4 regions of the Rahnella sp. BIGb0236 genome follow, and region 1 is predicted to be linked to each of the others. Evidence: predicted binding sites of a transcription regulator. Region 1 holds the regulator's gene; each other region holds the start of a gene.

What was found. Region 1 encodes CRP, which controls carbon source genes, mostly activating them, when cyclic AMP is high. Its sites were predicted from a motif close to ATGTGANNNNNNTCACAT; they were not measured.
Region 2: EDF78_RS12070 (PTS glucitol/sorbitol transporter subunit IIC) is a predicted target of CRP. The motif match lies at 2,251-2,268, and genes of this name have one in related genera.
Region 3: serC (3-phosphoserine/phosphohydroxythreonine transaminase) is a predicted target of CRP. The motif match lies at 1,276-1,293, and genes of this name have one in related genera.
Region 4: EDF78_RS22885 (beta-galactosidase) is a predicted target of CRP. The motif match lies at 1,261-1,278, and genes of this name have one in related genera.

What each region holds. Positions count from the first base shown of each region.
Region 1 is NZ_SOAO01000004.1:363,945-368,603, reverse strand. Features, by position in the region: gene EDF78_RS11330 (LysR substrate-binding domain-containing protein) at 1-573, shown strand, start outside; gene EDF78_RS11325 (OsmC family protein) at 575-982, opposite strand; gene crp (cAMP-activated global transcriptional regulator CRP) at 1,346-1,978, shown strand; gene EDF78_RS11315 (YccS/YhfK family putative transporter) at 2,040-4,115, shown strand; gene EDF78_RS11310 (aspartate aminotransferase family protein) at 4,312-4,659, opposite strand, start outside.
Region 2 is NZ_SOAO01000005.1:70,650-75,308, reverse strand. Features, by position in the region: gene EDF78_RS12080 (YacC family pilotin-like protein) at 1-285, opposite strand, end outside; gene cueO (multicopper oxidase CueO) at 499-2,103, shown strand; gene EDF78_RS12070 (PTS glucitol/sorbitol transporter subunit IIC) at 2,357-2,905, shown strand; gene EDF78_RS12065 (glucitol/sorbitol-specific PTS transporter subunit IIBC) at 2,937-3,920, shown strand; gene srlB (PTS glucitol/sorbitol transporter subunit IIA) at 3,930-4,292, shown strand; gene srlD (sorbitol-6-phosphate dehydrogenase) at 4,315-4,659, shown strand, end outside.
Region 3 is NZ_SOAO01000013.1:88,479-93,137, reverse strand. Features, by position in the region: gene ycaO (30S ribosomal protein S12 methylthiotransferase accessory factor YcaO) at 1-382, opposite strand, end outside; gene EDF78_RS21020 (YetF domain-containing protein) at 543-1,232, shown strand; gene serC (3-phosphoserine/phosphohydroxythreonine transaminase) at 1,405-2,490, shown strand; gene aroA (3-phosphoshikimate 1-carboxyvinyltransferase) at 2,593-3,876, shown strand; gene cmk ((d)CMP kinase) at 4,074-4,659, shown strand, end outside.
Region 4 is NZ_SOAO01000016.1:90,324-94,982, forward strand. Features, by position in the region: gene fbaA (class II fructose-bisphosphate aldolase) at 1-11, shown strand, start outside; gene EDF78_RS22880 (LacI family DNA-binding transcriptional regulator) at 148-1,230, shown strand; gene EDF78_RS22885 (beta-galactosidase) at 1,365-4,463, shown strand; gene EDF78_RS22890 (MFS transporter) at 4,524-4,659, shown strand, end outside.

The DNA of each region.
Region 1 (4,659 bases):
GCAGGAGAATTTAAGACGCAGTTTCCGCAGTCCAAACTGCTGATCAAAGAGGGGCAACTTTCCACGTTGTTACCTGCACTGCGCGAAGGGAAACTGGATTTCGCGGTCGGCACCGCCGGACCGGGATTTCCGCTGGAAGATCTGGTGCGTGAGCCGCTGTTCAGCGCCCCTTTCTGCGTTATCGCCCGGCGTGGACATCCGCTGGCAGACGCCACAACTCTGGCGGAATTACAGGATGCGCGCTGGCTGTTGCCCGAAACGGATATGGGGTATTACCAGCAAATCAGGATATCGATGGGAGGATTTCATCAGCCGGCAGCGGAAATGCCGGTGCATACAGATTCGGTGGTGTGCGGGCTAAATATGGTGTTGCAGTCTGATTATCTGACCATTGTGGCGCGGGCGATGAAAGCGCCGTTTGGGCTGGAAGAAAGGTTGAGTGTGCTCAATATCGATACCCTGCCGCAGGCAGAATACTGTGTGCTTTACTCGCAAAAATCGCCGCTGACGTTTGCCGCGCGGCGATTTTTGGATTTATTGCGCAGCCAGTGCCACGCGCATGACTGGTCGTAACTTATTCGACGCTGATCACTTCAAAGCTGTGGGTGATGGTGGCCGCTTTACCCAGCATCAGGGACACGGAGCAGTACTTTTCGGCAGACAGGCTGACCGCACGCTCGACAATCTTATCGGTGAGATCTTTACCGGTGACGATGAAATGCAGATTGATGTGCGTGAATAAACGCGGTGCTTCTTCGCGGCGCTGCGAGGTCAGTTTCACTTCACAATCGCGCACGTCGTTGCGACCTTTTTGCAAAATTGACACCACATCGATCGCGCTGCAACCGCCCGCAGACATCAGCAGCATTTCCATCGGGCTGGGGGCTTTATCGCCCGCGTTGCCATCCATTGAAATCTGATGCCCTGACGCTGACTCACCTAAAAATGTCAGCCCTTCAACCCATTTAACACGTGCGTGCATGAACTATTCTCCCGGTGAATAAACTTGTCGATATCCGCTCTCAGAGTACCCTTTCACCTAAAATCTGGCAACGTAACCCGATCGCCATCATGCTGAAGCGAGACAACAGAAGACAGCATCACAAACCTGTGCTACAAACAAAGCCGAAACATACTTTCCAGTGAATTGCGGTGACGGTTTTCGCGGTTTAAGAACAGAACCCACGGTGATAACAGCAATAAACAGGCTGTTGCACTCCGACACCCGCTTGCAGCATTTCTGGGGAGTTATATGCTGAAAGGGCGCTTTTTACGTTGAAGTGCCGTACAGGGAACTCTGAGCCCTGTGATTTTGGGCAGCGATAACAACAGAGGATAATAGCAAATGGTTCTCGGCAAGCCACAAACAGACCCGACTCTTGAATGGTTCCTGTCTCACTGTCATATACATAAGTATCCGTCTAAAAGTACGCTGATTCACCAGGGTGAAAAAGCCGAAACGCTGTACTACATCGTGAAAGGGTCGGTTGCCGTCCTGATTAAAGATGAAGAAGGCAAAGAGATGATACTGTCCTACCTGAACCAAGGTGACTTCATCGGCGAGCTGGGACTCTTCGAAGAAGGTCAGGAACGCAGTGCCTGGGTACGTGCTAAAACTGCCTGCGAAGTGGCTGAAATTTCGTATAAAAAATTCCGCCAGCTGATTCAGGTAAACCCGGATATTCTGATGCGTCTTTCCGCGCAGATGGCTAACCGTCTGCAAGTGACGTCAGAGAAAGTCGGCAACCTTGCCTTCCTCGACGTAACAGGCCGTATCGCTCAAACCTTGCTTAATCTGGCTAAACAGCCTGATGCAATGACCCATCCGGACGGGATGCAAATCAAGATCACCCGTCAGGAAATCGGCCAAATCGTCGGTTGTTCACGTGAAACAGTCGGACGTATTCTCAAAATGCTGGAAGATCAGAGCCTGATCTCCGCACACGGTAAAACGATTGTCGTTTACGGCACACGTTAATCCCTCAAAAATCGGCGCGGCAGAACACTGTCGCGCCTTTTTTATGGGCTAAGCTTTACCCATGACGCTATGGCGAAGACTGTTTTACCATCCTGAAATAAATTACGCGCTGCGCCAGACGCTGGTGTTGTGCCTGCCTGTCGGCATTTGCTGGCTGTTCGGCAACCTGCAAATGGGTCTGCTTTTTTCACTCTGTCCGGCCTGTTGTAACGTCGCCGGTCTGGATACCCCGCACAAACGCTTTTTTAAACGCCTGATGATCGGCGGTTCACTCTTTGCTGTGAGCAGCATTCTGCTGCAACTGATGCTGGAAAACTGGCACATTCCCCTGCCGCTGATCATGCTGTCTCTGGCCCTGTTGCTCGGCGTCACCGGCGAAATCAGCCCGCTGCATGCGCGTCTGTTGCCCGGTGCGCTGGTCGCCACCATCTTCACGCTGAGCATGGCCGGGATCCGGCCGATGTGGCAGGCACCGGTGTTATTTGCCGCCGGCACCGCCTGGTACGGATTGTTTAACTGGTTATGGTTTCGTATCTCCAAAGAACAGCCGATGCGCGAAACCCTCAGCCAGCTTTATCTGCAACTGGCGGATTATTTCGAAGCCAAATACAGCCTGCTGACCCAACACACCGATCCCGAAACCGCCCTGCCGCCCTTACTGGCGCGCCAGCAGAAAGTCATCGACCTGATTGCCCTGCTCTACCAGCAACTGCACATGCTGCCGCAGCACGGGCATCATCATCACCATAAGCGGCTGTTTCAGCGTTTTCAGGTCGCGCTCGATTTGCAGGAGCACATCACCGTCAGCCTGCATCAGCCGGAAGAAGTGCAAAGGCTGGTGGAAGAAAGCCATGCCGAGGCGGTGATCCGCCGCAACGCGCAGGTGATTTCTGCGCGGCTGCGGGTGATCGCCGACGACATTCTTTATCACCGGTTATCCGGGCGTTTTACGATGGCGAATGAACTGGCGGCGCTGGAGAAAATCGCCGCGCGCACGCCGGACAATCCGGTCGGTCAGTTTTGTTATTACCATTTCAGCCGCATTGCCCGTCTGTTACGCACACAGCGCCCGTTGTACAAACGTGACCTGATGAACACGCAGCCGCGTCTGCCCTTCTGGCCCGCGCTGAAAAGTTATCTCTCGTTCAAATCCGTCGCCCTGCGTAACGCCGCCCGTCTGGGCATTATTCTGGCGATTGGCAGCAGCCTCGGTCTGTTTTTCAATCTGCCCAAACCGTACTGGATTTTGCTGACCATCATGCTGGTCAGTCAGAACGGCTATAACGCCACGCGCGTGCGGATCCAGCACCGTGCGCTGGGCACGCTGGCCGGATTACTGATTGCCTCAGGATTGTTAAAACTGGAGCTGCCGGAAGGCACCACGCTGTTATGCATGCTGCTGATCACCTTGTTGTCGTATACGGTGTTGCGTAAAAACTACGGGCTGGCGATGGTCGGTATGACGGTGACGGCGGTTTATACCCTGCAATTGCTGGCGATGAATGGCATACATTTTCTGGTGCCGCGTCTGGTGGATACGCTGATCGGCTGCGCACTGGCGTTCGGTGGCACCATCTGGCTGTGGCCGCAATGGCAAAGCGGTTTGCTGCGCCAGAATGCGCATCAGGCGCTGGAAACCTATCAGGACGCCATCCGGCTTTTGCTTGAGGAAAACCCGGACACCGCCAAACTGGCGTACACCCGTATGCAGGTCAATCAGGCACACAACAAGCTGTTCACCTCACTGAATCAGGCCATGCAGGAACCGGGTTTTAACTCGCATTATCTGGCGGATATGCGTCTGTGGGTGACGCACAGCCAGTTCGTGGTCGAGCATATCAATGCGATGACGATCCTTGCCCGCGAGCATTACATGCTGCCGGAGGCGCTGGCGACGGAGTATTTACAGACCTGTGAAATCGCGTTGCAGAGCTGTCAGCAACGTCTGCTTTACGACGGACCGGGCAGTGAAAACAACCTGTTTAACGCACCGGAGCTTCACCCTGACATGCCGCTGACGGAGATGGAACGTCATCTGCGGCGGGTGATTTCGCATCTCAGCGTGATGCATACCATTTCGTCACTGGCGTGGAAGCAGAGGCCGCATCATGGGATCTGGCTGACGCGGAAGGCGTGATTTATAACTCCCTCCCCTGCGAAGGGGAGGGTTGGGGTGGGGTATTAAAGTCGGCTTAATTGTCTGGGTTGCCCTCAAACCAACACCCCATCCCAGCCTTCCCCTCGTGAAAGGGGAAGGAGCAAAAGCAAAACCGTTCAGCCATTGCAGGATAGAAGTAAAACGTCGATCGGACCCTTCGCAGCGGGAGGAACAGTCAGCCTGCGACCTTTGCTACCGCTTTCTCAAACCTTTCCATCCCCTCTTCAATATCCGCGAAGTCGATCACAAGCGATGGCGCAAACCGCATCACGTTCGGTCCGGCGACCAGCATCATCAGCCCGCAGTCGGCGGCGGCGGTATGGAATTCTCCGGCGCGGTTTTTATATGCATCGGAAAGCTCAGCGCCGATCAGCAGACCCTGACCACGGAACTCGCTGAAGATGTGATATTTCTGATTGATGGCCTCCAGCGCGCTGATAAATTTCTCGCGGCGTTCATTGATACCGGCCAGCACCTCAGGCGTATTGATGATGTCCAGCGCGGCTTCGGCGACGGCGCAGGC
Region 2 (4,659 bases), on a different contig from region 1:
GGGTACGGCGATGCCGCTCAGATCGCGGTAGCTGTCTTCGCCCATCGACTGCATATTAAAGCTGTTGTAATTGCTCAGATCCCAGCGGTTTTGCTGGGCGAAAAACACGATCGCGCGTTTGATTTGCGTATTCGGCAGTTGCTCGTAGCCGCAGTTATTTTTCAGATACACAAAGACCGCCGTCAGATCCGCAAGATCTTCCGCTTCTGATTCACTCAGTGCCTGACTGGCGGAGGAAAAGCCGAGCAGCGACAGTAACAGCAAACACAATGTTGTTTTTTTCATGGACGTGTTCTTGTTCTTTTAGAGAGAAAGTGGGGAAAGCGCTGGCGCGCAAATCATTAAAATGACGTTACCATATTTGCATTGTGTGGCACCAAATTTCTTTTCCCCGCGTCAGCCGCTTGACCTTCCCCTAAGGAGAGGGTTTAGGCTGTTGTACTATTATGGCACGCTTACGCCATCCGTCTGGCAATTGCCCCTCATAAGGACTGAAAAATGAACCGTCGCGATTTCGTAAAGTGGACGACCCTGATGGGCGCCGCCAGTACGCTGCCCGGCTGGAGCCGTTTCGCGCTCGCCGCTGACCGTCCGGCTTTGCCGATCCCCGCGTTACTCGAACCCGATATCCGCAATGCCTTCACGCTCACCTTGCAGCGCGGTCAGAGCCAGTTTCTGCCCGGCGTGAACACCGAGACCTGGGGGGTAAACGGTAATCTCCTCGGCCCCGCGCTGCGTATCCGCCGTGGCAAGCCGGTCAGCGTGACCGTCAATAACCGGCTGAATGTCGCCAGTACCGTGCACTGGCACGGGCTGGAAATTCCGGGTGACGTCGATGGCGGACCACAGGGACTCATCGAACCCGGCCAGAACCGTAAAGTGACGTTACAGCTCGATCAGCCTGCGGCGACCTGCTGGTTCCACCCGCATCCACATCAGACCAGCGGCCATCAGGTGGCGATGGGGCTGGCGGGCATGGTGCTGATTGAAGATGAAAGCAGCGATATTTTGCAGATCCCGAAACGCTGGGGCGTGGATGATATTCCGATCATTTTGCAGGATAAACGCCTGAACGACGCCGGACAGATCGATTATCAGATGGATGTCATGACCGCCGCCGTCGGCTGGTTCGGGCAGCACATGCTGACCAACGGCGCGGTGTATCCGCAGCACGGGATTTCCCGTGGCTGGCTGCGTCTGCGGCTGCTCAACGGCTGTAACGCACGTTCGCTGCATATCGCCACCAGCGATAATCGTCCGATGTATGTCATCGCCAGCGACGGCGGTTTCCTGCCGGAACCGGTGAAAGTCAGCGATTTGCCGATGCTGATGGGCGAACGTTTTGAAGTGCTGATTGAGTGTACCGACGGCAAAGCCTTTGATCTGGTCACGCTGCCGGTGAAACAAATGGGCATGACGCTGGCACCGTTCGATAAGCCGTTGCCGGTGCTGCGCATTCAGCCGACGCTCACCCAAAGCGGCGGGGCATTGCCGGATACGCTGGTGCCGCTTCCGGCGCTGGTGTCTGTCGACAATCTGCCGACCCGCTGGCTGCAACTGATGATGGATCCGCAACTCGATCAGCAGGGCATGGCCGCATTAATGAAACGTTATGGTCATAACGCCATGGTAGGCATAAGCATGGATCACGGTGACGGCGGGATGGCGGCGATGCCGGGGATGTCCGGGTCCGGCCACGACGGTCATGGCAACATGGCAGGAATGGACATGAGTAAACCCGCTGGCGGCTACGATTTCATGCAGGGCAACAAAATCAACGGCAAAGCCTACGACATGAATGTTCCTGCTTTCGATGTGAAACAAGGTCAGTACGAGAAATGGACGATCTCGGGCGAAGGCGACATGATGCTGCATCCTTTCCATATTCACGGCACGCAGTTCCGTATTCTTTCTGAAAACGGTCAGCCGGTGGCAGCGCACCGTCAGGGCTGGAAAGATATCGTTCGGGTAGAAGGGGCACGCAGTGAAGTGCTGGTGCGCTTTAACCATCTGGCCGACAAACAACATGCTTATATGGCGCACTGTCATCTGCTGGAACATGAAGACACCGGCATGATGCTGGGTTTCACCGTATCAAAGTGATCTGATTTTCTTTCCTTCCTCTCTTAAAAATCCACAGGCCGGAGACGATCCTCCGGCCAGCTTCCGCTCCCTTTCCGCCCGTTCATTTCCTTCTCTGTGATACCCCTTGCTTAGTAATCTTTCATTTTGAAAGATTAAACTTTCAAAGTGTGATCAATATATAATTAATATAAATTCATAATGATTATATTTTTAGCGTGGAGTGACAAAACATGAAAGCGTAAACCCACATGTATCCCTACAGGAGAAGATGATGATCGACGTAATAACGCACGGAGCCGAGTGGTTTATCGGCCTGTTTCAAAAGGGCGGGGAGGTGTTTGTCGGGATGGTCACCGGCATTCTGCCTCTCTTAATCAGCTTACTGGTGGTCATGAACGCGCTGATCGTGTTTGTCGGACAGCGGCGGATCGAACGTCTGGCGCAACGCTGCGCGGGCAATCCGGTTTCACGTTATCTGCTGCTGCCGGTGATCGGCACCTTTGTTTTCTGCAACCCGATGACCCTCAGCCTCGGGCGCTTTATGCCTGAAATCTACAAACCCAGCTATTACGCCGCAGGCTCTTACAGCTGCCATTCCATGAACGGCCTGTTCCCGCACATCAATCCCGGTGAACTGTTTGTCTATCTCGGCGTGGCGAGCGGGCTGACCACACTGGGTTTACCGCTCGGGCCGCTGGCCGTCAGTTATTTCCTGGTGGGCATGGTGACCAACTTCTTCCGTGGCTGGGTAACGGATCTCACCACCCGCATCTTCGAACGCAAGATGGGCATCCAGCTTGATCGTCAGGTTCAGCTGTAAACAGATCCAATTCTAAAAATCGGAGCAGAAAATGAGCGTTAAGATCCGCATTAACCGGGGCGAAGGTGGCTGGGGTGGTCCGTTGTTGATTGACGCGGTACCCGGCAAAAAAGTGGTGTATATCACGGCGGGCACGCGTCCGGCGATTGTCGACAAACTGGCGGCACTGACCGGCTGGGAAACGGTGGATGGCTTCAAAGAAGGTGAGCCACCGGCGGAAGAAATCGGCGTGGCGGTAATCGACTGCGGTGGCACGCTGCGTTGCGGCATCTACCCCAAGCGCCGCATTCCTACCGTAAATATTCATTCGACCGGCAAGTCCGGCCCGCTGGCACAGTTCATTACTGAAGACATTTATGTGTCCGGCGTGCGTGAGGATGACATTGTGATCGACCTGGCAGACGGCGCTGAACCGGCTGCGACGAAGCCCGCACCCGCTGCGGCAGGGCGTGATTACGACACCACCAAAAAAATTACCGAACAGAGCGACGGCCTGCTGGCGAAAGTCGGCATGGGGATGGGATCCGGCGTGGCGGTGTTATTCCAGGCCGGGCGCGACACCATCGATACCGTACTCAAAACTATCCTGCCGTTTATGGCCTTCGTGGCGGCGCTGATCGGCATCATCATGGCGTCCGGGCTGGGCGATCTGGTGGCGCACGGGTTGACGCCGCTGGCAAAAAGCCCCGTCGGGCTGGTGATGCTGGCGCTGATCTGCTCCTTCCCGCTGCTCTCGCCCTTCCTCGGCCCCGGCGCGGTCATCGCGCAGGTTATCGGCGTGCTGGTGGGGGTGCAGATCGGACTCGGCAATATCCCGCCACATCTGGCGCTGCCTGCACTTTTCGCCATTAACGCGCAGGCGGCGTGCGATTTCATTCCTGTCGGCCTCTCGCTCGCCGAAGCCAAACAGGACACCGTGCGCGTCGGCGTGCCTTCGGTGCTGGTCAGCCGTTTTCTGACCGGCGCACCGACGGTGCTTATCGCCTGGGCCGCTTCCGCTTTCATCTATCAGTAAGGAGTCACCGTGCAAACCATTTATCAAACCACCATTACGCACATCGGCGACTTCGCCCGTGAGGCGCTGACCGACCAGATGCTGATCACCTTCCGCGAAGGCGCACCGGCAGATATTCAGGATTATTGCTTCATTCATCAGCACGGCAAAACCGAAGGGGAATTGCACCGTGGCGCATACATGGAGCTGGCGGATGTGCGTTATCCGGTGACCGCCGTGGGCGAGGTGGCGATGCAGAATCTGCGCGAACTGGGGCATATCACCCTGCGGTTCGACGGCAGTGCCGACGCTGAATTTCCCGGCAGCGTCCATGTAAAAGGCACCACGCCCGACGATATCCCGCTGGGCAGCATATTGAAATTTATCGATTAACTATCAGAATCAGGAGTCAGTTATGGAACAGGTTGCAGTCGTGATCGGCGGGGGACAGACGCTGGGCGCATTTCTCTGTCAGGGGCTGGCTGAATCCGGCTATCGCGTGGCGGTGGCGGATCTGAATGAGAAGAATGCCGCGTCGGTGGCAGAACAAATCAACCAGCAGTTTGGTGAGGAACGGGCGTTTGGTTTTGCCGTCGATGCCACCAACGAAGCCAGCGTAGAACAACTGGCGAAAGCGGTGGATCAGACGTTTGGCAGGGTCAGTTTGCTGGTGTACAGCGCGGGAATGGCGAAGGCATCGCCGATCACCGACTTCGCCCTCTACGATTTTGACCTCTCCCTGCAGGTCAATCTGGTGGGC
Region 3 (4,659 bases), on a different contig from region 1:
CATGCAGGCGTTCATCCAGAATGCCAGCCGGCAGGCTGTCGTCTTCAGGCAGCGGGAACCACTTTTCATTCGGATAATGCACGAAGTCGCCGTTGGCAATCTCTTTGCCCAGATAGAAATCGGCAAAGAAATAGTTTGTCGACAGACGCTCAAAATATTCCCCCAATGCCGACGCGAGAGCGGCTTTCTTGCTGGCCCCTTTACCGTTGGTGAAGCACAGCGGACAGTCGCGATCGCGAATGTGCACTGACCAGACGTGGGGAACCGGATTCAGCCAGGAAGCTTCTTCGATATTAAAGCCGAGATCGGTGAGTTTTTGTTGGAAGCGGGAAATGGAGTCTTCCAGCGCCGCGTCTTTACCAGGAATAAAAGTTTGCGTCATTGAGTTCACTTTTGAGCGTGCTAAAAACGCGCAATGATACGGGGTTTTGCGTATGAGCTCCATGTATTCGTGTTAAGAATGTAATCGCGGTGTAACGCGCTAAGCTTGTCTGTAAATCCGCGGCAGGTAAGCCGCTGTTTTCTCTTCCCGTGAGGCATCTATGCAGGCTTTTGATCTGAAACGTATGACGCTGGATAAGTTCCCTCTTGAGTATCTTGGAGAGGTGACATTCCGCTGCTTTTTCATTTTTATTGTGGTGTTTGTCTTTCTGAAACTGACCGGGCGTCGGGGCGTGAATCAGCTTTCTTTGTTCGAAGTGGTGATCATTCTGACGCTGGGTTCTGCCGCCGGTGACGTGACGTTTTATGATGACGTCCCGCTGTTGCCCGTGTTTGCGGTCTTTTTCTCAATTCTGCTGTTTTACCGTCTTTCAACCTGGCTGATGGATAAAAGTCCCCATTTCCAAAACTGGATGGAAGGCAAACCGCTGATCATCATTCGTGACGGCATGTTTGAATGGGAAACCATGGCGCGCGAGAACATCACCAAAGGCGAATTCTACATGGAGTTGCGGCAGAAAGGGGTGGAGCATCTCGGCCAGGTGCGGCTGGCGTTTCTTGAAGCTAACGGCGGCCTGAGTGTTTATTTCCGGCTGGACGAGGATGTCCAACCGGGCCTGCCTGTGTTGCCGGAAGATTACATTGATATCGAGACCCTGATGCTCACCAGCGGGCTGTATGCCTGCCATCAGTGCAGCCTGATTCAAACTTTCAAAGTGGGCGAAAAAGCGGCCTGTCCGCGTTGTCAAAATATCACCTGGGTGAGGGCGCTGAGTACCGTACGGGCGTGAACAGATAATCCTGTTAAATCAGCTTTCCAGGGAGGAATGAACCTTGTGACCTATATCTCATCGCTGTTTATCAGGTCGTGGTGAATAAGCGTTGCAGACTGCTTGTCTAGGATGATAAAACCGTTAAATTAGTGGTTACTATGTGGCTGTCTCAGAGAAGTGGTGAGGGGAAATGACTCAGGTTTATAATTTTAGTGCAGGCCCGGCAATGATCCCGGCTGAAGTGTTGCGTCGTGCGGAACAGGAACTTTGTAACTGGCACGGACTGGGTACATCGGTGATGGAAATCAGTCACCGTAGTAAGGAATTTATCCAGGTTGCTGAAGAATCCGAAAAGGATATCCGTGACCTGCTGAATATTCCCCCGAACTACAAGGTGCTGTTCTGCCACGGTGGCGCGCGCGCGCAATTCGCTGCCGTCCCGATGAACCTGCTGGGCGACAAATCCTCCGCTGATTACATTGATGGCGGTTACTGGGCGCACAGCGCCGTAAAAGAAGTCCAAAAATACTGCTCGCCTAACGTGATTGATGTCACCACCACGATTGATGGCAAGCGTGGCATTCTGCCGATGAACGAATGGCAGCTGAGTGCAGATTCCGCCTACGTGCATTACTGCCCGAATGAAACGATCGATGGTATTGCTATCGATGAAATGCCTGATTTCGGCGACAAAATCGTGGTTGCCGACTATTCCTCTTGTATCCTTTCCCGCCCGATCGATGTCAGCCGTTTTGGTGTTATCTATGCCGGTGCGCAGAAAAATATCGGTCCGGCCGGTCTGACGCTGGTCATCGTTCGTGAAGACCTGCTGGGTAAAGCCCGCACAGAACTGCCGTCTATTCTGGATTATACCGTGCTGGCTGAGAACGATTCTATGTTCAATACCCCGCCAACATTTGCATGGTATCTGTCAGGCATGGTGTTCAAATGGCTGAAAGAACAGGGCGGTCTGCGCGAGATGGAAAAACGCAATCGCGCAAAAGCTGAACTGCTCTATGGCGCCATCGACCGTACCGGTTTCTACCGTAACCCGGTTGCGGCAGCTAACCGGTCGTGGATGAATGTTCCTTTCCAGATGGCGGATGCTTCTCTGGATAAACTGTTCCTCGATCAGGCGCAGGAAGCCGGTCTGCACGCATTAAAAGGTCACCGTGTTGCTGGCGGTATGCGCGCATCTATTTATAATGCAATGCCCCTTGAAGGCGTCAAAGCCCTGACCGACTTTATGGCGGAGTTCGAAAAGCGCCACGGTTAAGTGCTGGTTTTCGGGCCAGCAAAATGCTTGAGTAAGAAGCCTTAAAAATGACCCCGGCTCACTGTCCGGGGTCATTTTATGAAAAGAAGAATTGGAGAAAGAGTGGAATCCCTGACATTACAACCCGTTGCACTGGTTAACGGCAGCATCAATTTACCTGGCTCAAAAAGTGTTTCCAACCGCGCACTTTTACTGGCTGCTTTTGCACAGGGCACTACCCGCCTGACGAATCTGCTCGACAGCGACGATGTTCGCCATATGCTCACCGCACTGGCGCAACTGGGCGTCACGCATCGTTTGTCTGCCTCCCGTACCGAGTGTGAAATCGACGGTCTGGGCACGACTTTTTCCAATGCTAAAGGTCTGGAACTGTTTCTGGGTAACGCAGGGACGGCCATGCGTCCGCTGGCTGCCGCGTTATGTCTGGGTGAACAGGATGTGGTCCTCACCGGCGAGCCACGCATGAAAGAGCGCCCGATCGGACATCTGGTGGATGCATTACGGCAGGGCGGCGCGCAGATTGATTATGTAGAGCAGGAAAACTATCCGCCACTGCGTCTGCGCGGCGGCTTTAGTGGCGGCAATGTCAGCGTTGATGGCAGCGTGTCCAGCCAGTTCCTGACGGCGTTGCTGATGACCGCGCCACTGGCAGTGAATGACACGACCATTCAGATTAAAGGTGATCTGGTTTCCAAACCTTATATCGATATCACCCTGAACCTGATGAAAACCTTCGGTATTGAAGTGGAAAACCACCAGTACCAGCAATTCAGCATTAAAGGCCAGCAACACTATGTGTCGCCGGGTGCTTATCTGGTTGAAGGTGATGCTTCTTCTGCGTCCTACTTCCTGGCTGCTGCAGCCATCAAGGGCGGTACGGTTCGTGTGACCGGTATTGGTAAAAACAGCATGCAGGGTGATATTCGTTTTGCCGATGTGCTGGAGAAAATGGGCGCAGCCATTCACTGGGCTGATGATTATATTGAATGTACCCGTGGCGACCTGAAAGGTATCGACATGGATATGAACCATATTCCTGATGCTGCCATGACCATTGCCACAGCCGCATTGTTTGCGGAAGGCCCGACAACGCTGCGCAACATTTACAACTGGCGTGTCAAAGAAACCGACCGACTGGCGGCCATGGCCACTGAGTTGCGTAAAGTCGGGGCGACGGTGGAAGAGGGTGAAGACTACATCCGCGTTGAGCCACCACAGTCGCTGAAATTTGCCGAAATTGGCACCTACAATGATCACCGCATGGCGATGTGTTTCTCACTGGTGGCGCTGTCCGATACCCCGGTCACGATCCTTGATCCGAAATGCACAGCGAAAACCTTCCCTGATTACTTCGAACGTCTGGCGGCAATCAGTACGCTGGCATAGTCTTACGTTGTGTCTGCAAAGATAACGGGCATCTATTGATGCCCGTTTTTTGTTACTGAGATTTCGGAACCGTCCGCTTTTTAGGCAACTGAAAAATGGGGGGGTAACAGTTGACTTAAAGGCAGCGTATAATGCCGCTCCTGAATGAGTCCTCTATGGCGAGTGAAGCGGGTATACCCCACCGAAAGGAGACAAAAATGACGGCTTTAACCCCGGTAATCACCGTTGATGGGCCAAGTGGTGCAGGTAAAGGTACGTTGTGTAAAGCGCTGGCCGAAGCCTTTAACTGGCACTTGCTGGATTCCGGTGCCATTTACCGCGTGTTAGCCCTGGCAGCGCTGCATCACCAGGTTGATATTGTCTCAGAAGAGGCGTTAGTTCCGCTTGCCGCACATCTCGACGTTCGTTTTGTTGCTCAGGATGGGCAGTTACAGGTTATTTTGGAAGGTGAGGATGTCACCAATGAAATCCGCACCGAAACGGTAGGCAATACGGCTTCACAGGCGGCGGCATTCCCGCGTGTCCGTGAGGCATTGCTGCGCCGTCAGCGCGCATTCCGCGATGCCCCGGGCCTGATTGCAGATGGCCGCGATATGGGCACGGTTGTTTTCCCTGATGCGCCTGTGAAGATATTTCTTGATGCGAGTTCAGAAGAACGTGCAAACAGAAGAATGCTACAGTTGCAGGAAAAAGGCTTTAGTGTTAACTTTGAACGGCTTTTAGCCGAGATCAAAGAACGTGATGACCGTGATCGTAACAGGGCTATCGCGCCTTTAGTGGCTG
Region 4 (4,659 bases), on a different contig from region 1:
ACGTACTGTAATTCTTACGCTTCCGGTGCTTGACCACCGGAATGTGAGGATAATCGTCAAAGGGGCTTCGGCCCCTTTTTTATTGCCTGCTTTCCGGCCACAATAGCCCGTTATCTGTGTTTCGCCAGAATCCCCGAAGAGAGAGCCATGAAGCCAAAATCTGTCACCCTCGATGATGTCGCGCGCCACGCCGGTGTGTCTTATCAGACCGTTTCGCGCGTCCTGAATCAGGCTGCGCACGTCTCGGTCAGAACGCGCAATAAAGTCGAACAGGCGATGGCGGCGCTGAATTACGTTCCGAACCGTGTCGCCCAGCAACTGGCGGGCAAACAAAGTTACACGCTGGGTCTGGCGACCACCGAACTGGCCCTGCATGCGCCGTCACAAATTGCCTCGGCGATGAAAACCCGCGCGAACCAGTTAGGCTTCAACGTCGTGATTTCGATGATTGATAACCTGAGCCTTGCTGCGTGCCGTACGGCGGTGAATGAACTGATGTCGCAGCGGGTCGATGGCGTGCTGATCAACGTGCCGCTGTCGAATGACGACGCTGACGCGATCGCCCGGCTTTGTGGCAATTTACCGGCGTTGTTTCTGGATGTGGATCCGCAGGCGGATGTGTTCAAGATTCTGTTCGATCCGCATTGCGGGGCAGAGCAGGGCGTGGAACATTTGCTGACACTCGGTCATCAGCAGATCGCGGTGCTGACCGGCCCGCTGGAATCCATCTCTGCGCGACTGCGCTATGAAGGCTGGCTGAAGACGCTGGCGACGCACCATATTACGCCCTGTGCGGTTCAGCACGGCGACTGGAGCGCGGCGTCCGGTTATCAGCAGGCCCTGTTGTTGCTCAGTCAGCCGGTACGTCCTACGGCTATTCTGGTCGCCAATGACCAGATGGCGCTGGGTGTCCTGCGTGCCGTCCATGAGTTTGGTTTGCGGGTGCCGGAACAGATCTCGGTGATTGGCTATGACGACACCGAAGACAGCGCCTTTTTCTTCCCGCCGCTGACCACCATCAAACAGGATTTCCGCCTGCTCGGGCACGAGAGCATTAACCGGCTGGTTGAGCATCTGCATACGCATGGCGATCATCAGCAATCCTCGCTGTTACTGCCCACGTCCCTGGTGGAACGCCACACAACCGCCAGACCCGGCGAAGACAATGTGTCACAGGAAGCCTTGTCGCAGGAACTGATCCGCATCGCCCGCCAGCTCAGCGCGCTGTAACCCCCTTTTCAGAACAGACTGACGCGGAATTTGTGATCCGCGTCCCTTTCCCGCATCCCTCCGCTTTACTTACGCCTCACGGTTACGCATGTTTATATGATTGTGAGCGCATAACAATTTAGCGGGGAAACATTATGACGTCATCATCGGAAGATACATTATCATCACTGGCCACTGTTCTGGCCCGCCGTGACTGGGAAAAACCGGCCTCGACGCAGTGCAACAGATTACCTGCGCATCCGCCATTCAGCAGCTGGCGAAATGCTGAGAAAGCCAGAGAGGGTAAGGCTTCAGAGCAAGTTCGCAGCCTGAATGGCGAGTGGGTATTCAGCTATTTCACCCGTCCCGAAGCCGTGCCTGAGCAATGGCTGCAACAGGATCTGGACGGTGCCGATCTTGTGCAAGTGCCCTCTAACTGGCAACTGGCGGGATACGACGCGCCGATTTATACCAACGTTCAGTATCCGATCCCGGTCAATCCGCCGTTTGTGCCGGAAGAAAACCCTACCGGTTGTTACTCGCTCACAGTTTCTGTGGATAATGACTGGCTGACCTGCGGGCAGACGCGCATTGTGTTCAACGGCGTGAATTCTGCTTTCTACTTATGGTGTAACGGTCAGTGGGTCGGCTATTCGCAGGACAGCCGTTTACCGGCCGAATTCGATCTCAGCGGCGTACTGCATGCGGGTGAAAACCGGCTGGCGGTGATGGTGCTGCGCTGGAGCGACGGCAGCTATCTGGAAGATCAGGATATGTGGCGCATGAGCGGGATTTTCCGCGATGTCACCTTGCTGCATAAACCGGCGGAACAAATTACTGACATGCAGGTGCGCACGCATCTGTTCCACGGTTTCACCCAGGCCGAACTGGAAGTGCAGGTCAGCGCCGCCGTGCCGCAGGAAAACGCCGCGGATTATCAGGTGCGCGTCCAGTTGTGGCAGGGCGATAAACCGGTGGCGGAACATCAGCAACCGCTCGGCAGCGACATCATTGATGAACGCGGGGCGGCCTTTGACCGCACCACGCTGCGTCTGCCGGTCAGTCAGCCCGCCTTGTGGAGTGCAGAACAGCCCGCATTATACCGCGCGGTGGTTTCCCTGATTTCGCCGCAGGGGCAGCTTCTTGAAGCCGAAGCCTGCGACGTCGGTTTCCGTCAGGTGGAAATCAGCAACGGGCTGCTGAAAGTGAACGGTCAGCCGGTACTGATCCGCGGCACCAACCGTCACGAGCATCATCCTGAAAACGGTCAGGTGATGGACGAAGCAACGATGCGCCGCGACATCGTGCTGATGAAACAGCACAACTTTAACGCCGTGCGCTGCTCGCATTATCCGAACCATCCGCTGTGGTACAAGCTGTGTGACCAATACGGCCTGTATGTGGTCGATGAAGCCAATATCGAAACCCACGGCATGCAGCCGATGAACCGTCTGTCGGATGATCCGGTATGGTTCAATGCTTTCAGCGAACGCGTTACCCGTATGGTTCAGCGCGACCGCAACCATCCGTGCATCATCATCTGGTCACTGGGCAACGAATCCGGCCACGGCGCGAATCACGATGCGCTTTACCGCTGGATCAAATCTGTCGATCCGACCCGTCCGGTGCAGTACGAAGGCGGCGGCGCCAACAGCGCGGCAACTGACATTATCTGCCCGATGTATTCCCGTGTTGAGCAGGATCAGCCCTTCCCGGCAGTGCCGAAATGGTCAATCAAAAAGTGGATCAGCATGCCGGACGAAACGCGTCCGCTGATCCTCTGCGAATACGCCCATGCGATGGGCAACAGCTTTGGCGGCTTCGATAAATACTGGAAAGCGTTCCGCCAGTTCCCGCGTCTGCAGGGCGGTTTTGTCTGGGACTGGGTCGATCAGAGTCTGCTGCGCACCGGCGAAGACGGCGGGCGTTATATGGCCTACGGCGGTGATTTTGGCGATACGCCAAACGACCGCCAGTTCTGCATGAACGGTCTGGTGTTTGCTGACCGCACGCCGCACCCGTCGTTGTTTGAAGCGCAGCGCGCCCAGCAATTCTTCCAGTTCTCGCTGATCAGCACCGCGCCGCTGACGCTGGAAATCCACAGCGAATATCTGTTCCGTCACAGCGACAACGAACAACTGGTCTGGCGTATCGAACGTGACGGCGAGGTGATTTCGCAGGGCGAGGCCGCGCTGAATATTGCACCAAACGGCAAGCAAACCCTCAATCTGGGCGATATCCCGCCGGCAGAAGGTGATCTGTGGCTGAACGTCGCCGTGCATCAGCCGCAGGCGACGGCCTGGTCAGACGCCGGTCACCGCAGTGCCTGGGATCAATGGCAGCTGCCGCAGCCGCTGACGTTGCCGGTTCCCGAAAAAATCTCCGCCGCCGCGCCGGTGCTGGATCAGCAGGGCGATCAGATCACGGTATTGCATGGCGCGCAACGCTGGCAGTTCAGCCATCAGAGCGGATTGCTGGAGCAGTGGTTTGATGGCAAAAAGCCGCGTCTGCTTTCTGCGCTGCGTGACCAGTTTGTCCGTGCGCCGGTGGATAACGATATCGGCGTCAGCGAAGTCACCCGTATCGATCCGAATGCCTGGGTTGAACGCTGGAAAGCCGCCGGGATGTATCAGCTGGAATCGCGTTTATTAAACATTTCCGCCGATCAGTTGCAGGACGGCGTGGTGATCATCACCACCCACGCGTACATGGCGGGGGACGAAACGCGTCTGCTGAGCCGCAAGATTTTCCGCATCGATAATCAGGGCGAGCTGCATATCAGCGCCGATGTCCGCGTGGCGTCAAACGTGCCGTCGCCGGGACGTATCGGCCTTACCTGTCAGCTGGCGGAAACGGCAGAGAATGTCAGCTGGCTGGGGCTGGGACCGCATGAAAACTATCCGGATCGTCGTCTGGCCGCACAACACGGGCGCTGGACGTTGCCACTTGGCGAACTCTACACGCCCTATGTTTTCCCGACCGAAAACGGCCTGCGTGGAGAAACCCGCGAGCTGGATTACGCCGGATGGAAGCTGCGCGGCAATTTCCACTTTGGCCTGAGCCGCTACAGCCTGCAACAGCTGATGGAAACCAGCCATCGCCACCTGTTGCGCGAAGAAGAGGGCACCTGGCTGAACATCGACGGCTTCCATATGGGCGTCGGGGGGGATGATTCGTGGAGTCCGAGCGTCAGCCCTGATTTCCTGCTGACCGCCGGCCAGTATCGTTATTCACTCACCTGGAAACGTGCCTGACATCCCGCGCTGTGGCGTTAACGCGCCGCAGCGCAGTATTCAGACGTAAGGAAACTGCTTATGTATTACCTGAAAAATACTAACTTTTGGATGTTCGGGCTGTTCTTCTTCTTCTACTTTTTCATCATGGGAGCCTACTTCCCGTTCTTCCCGATCTGGCTGCATGACATCAATCAGATCAGCAAAAGTGACACCG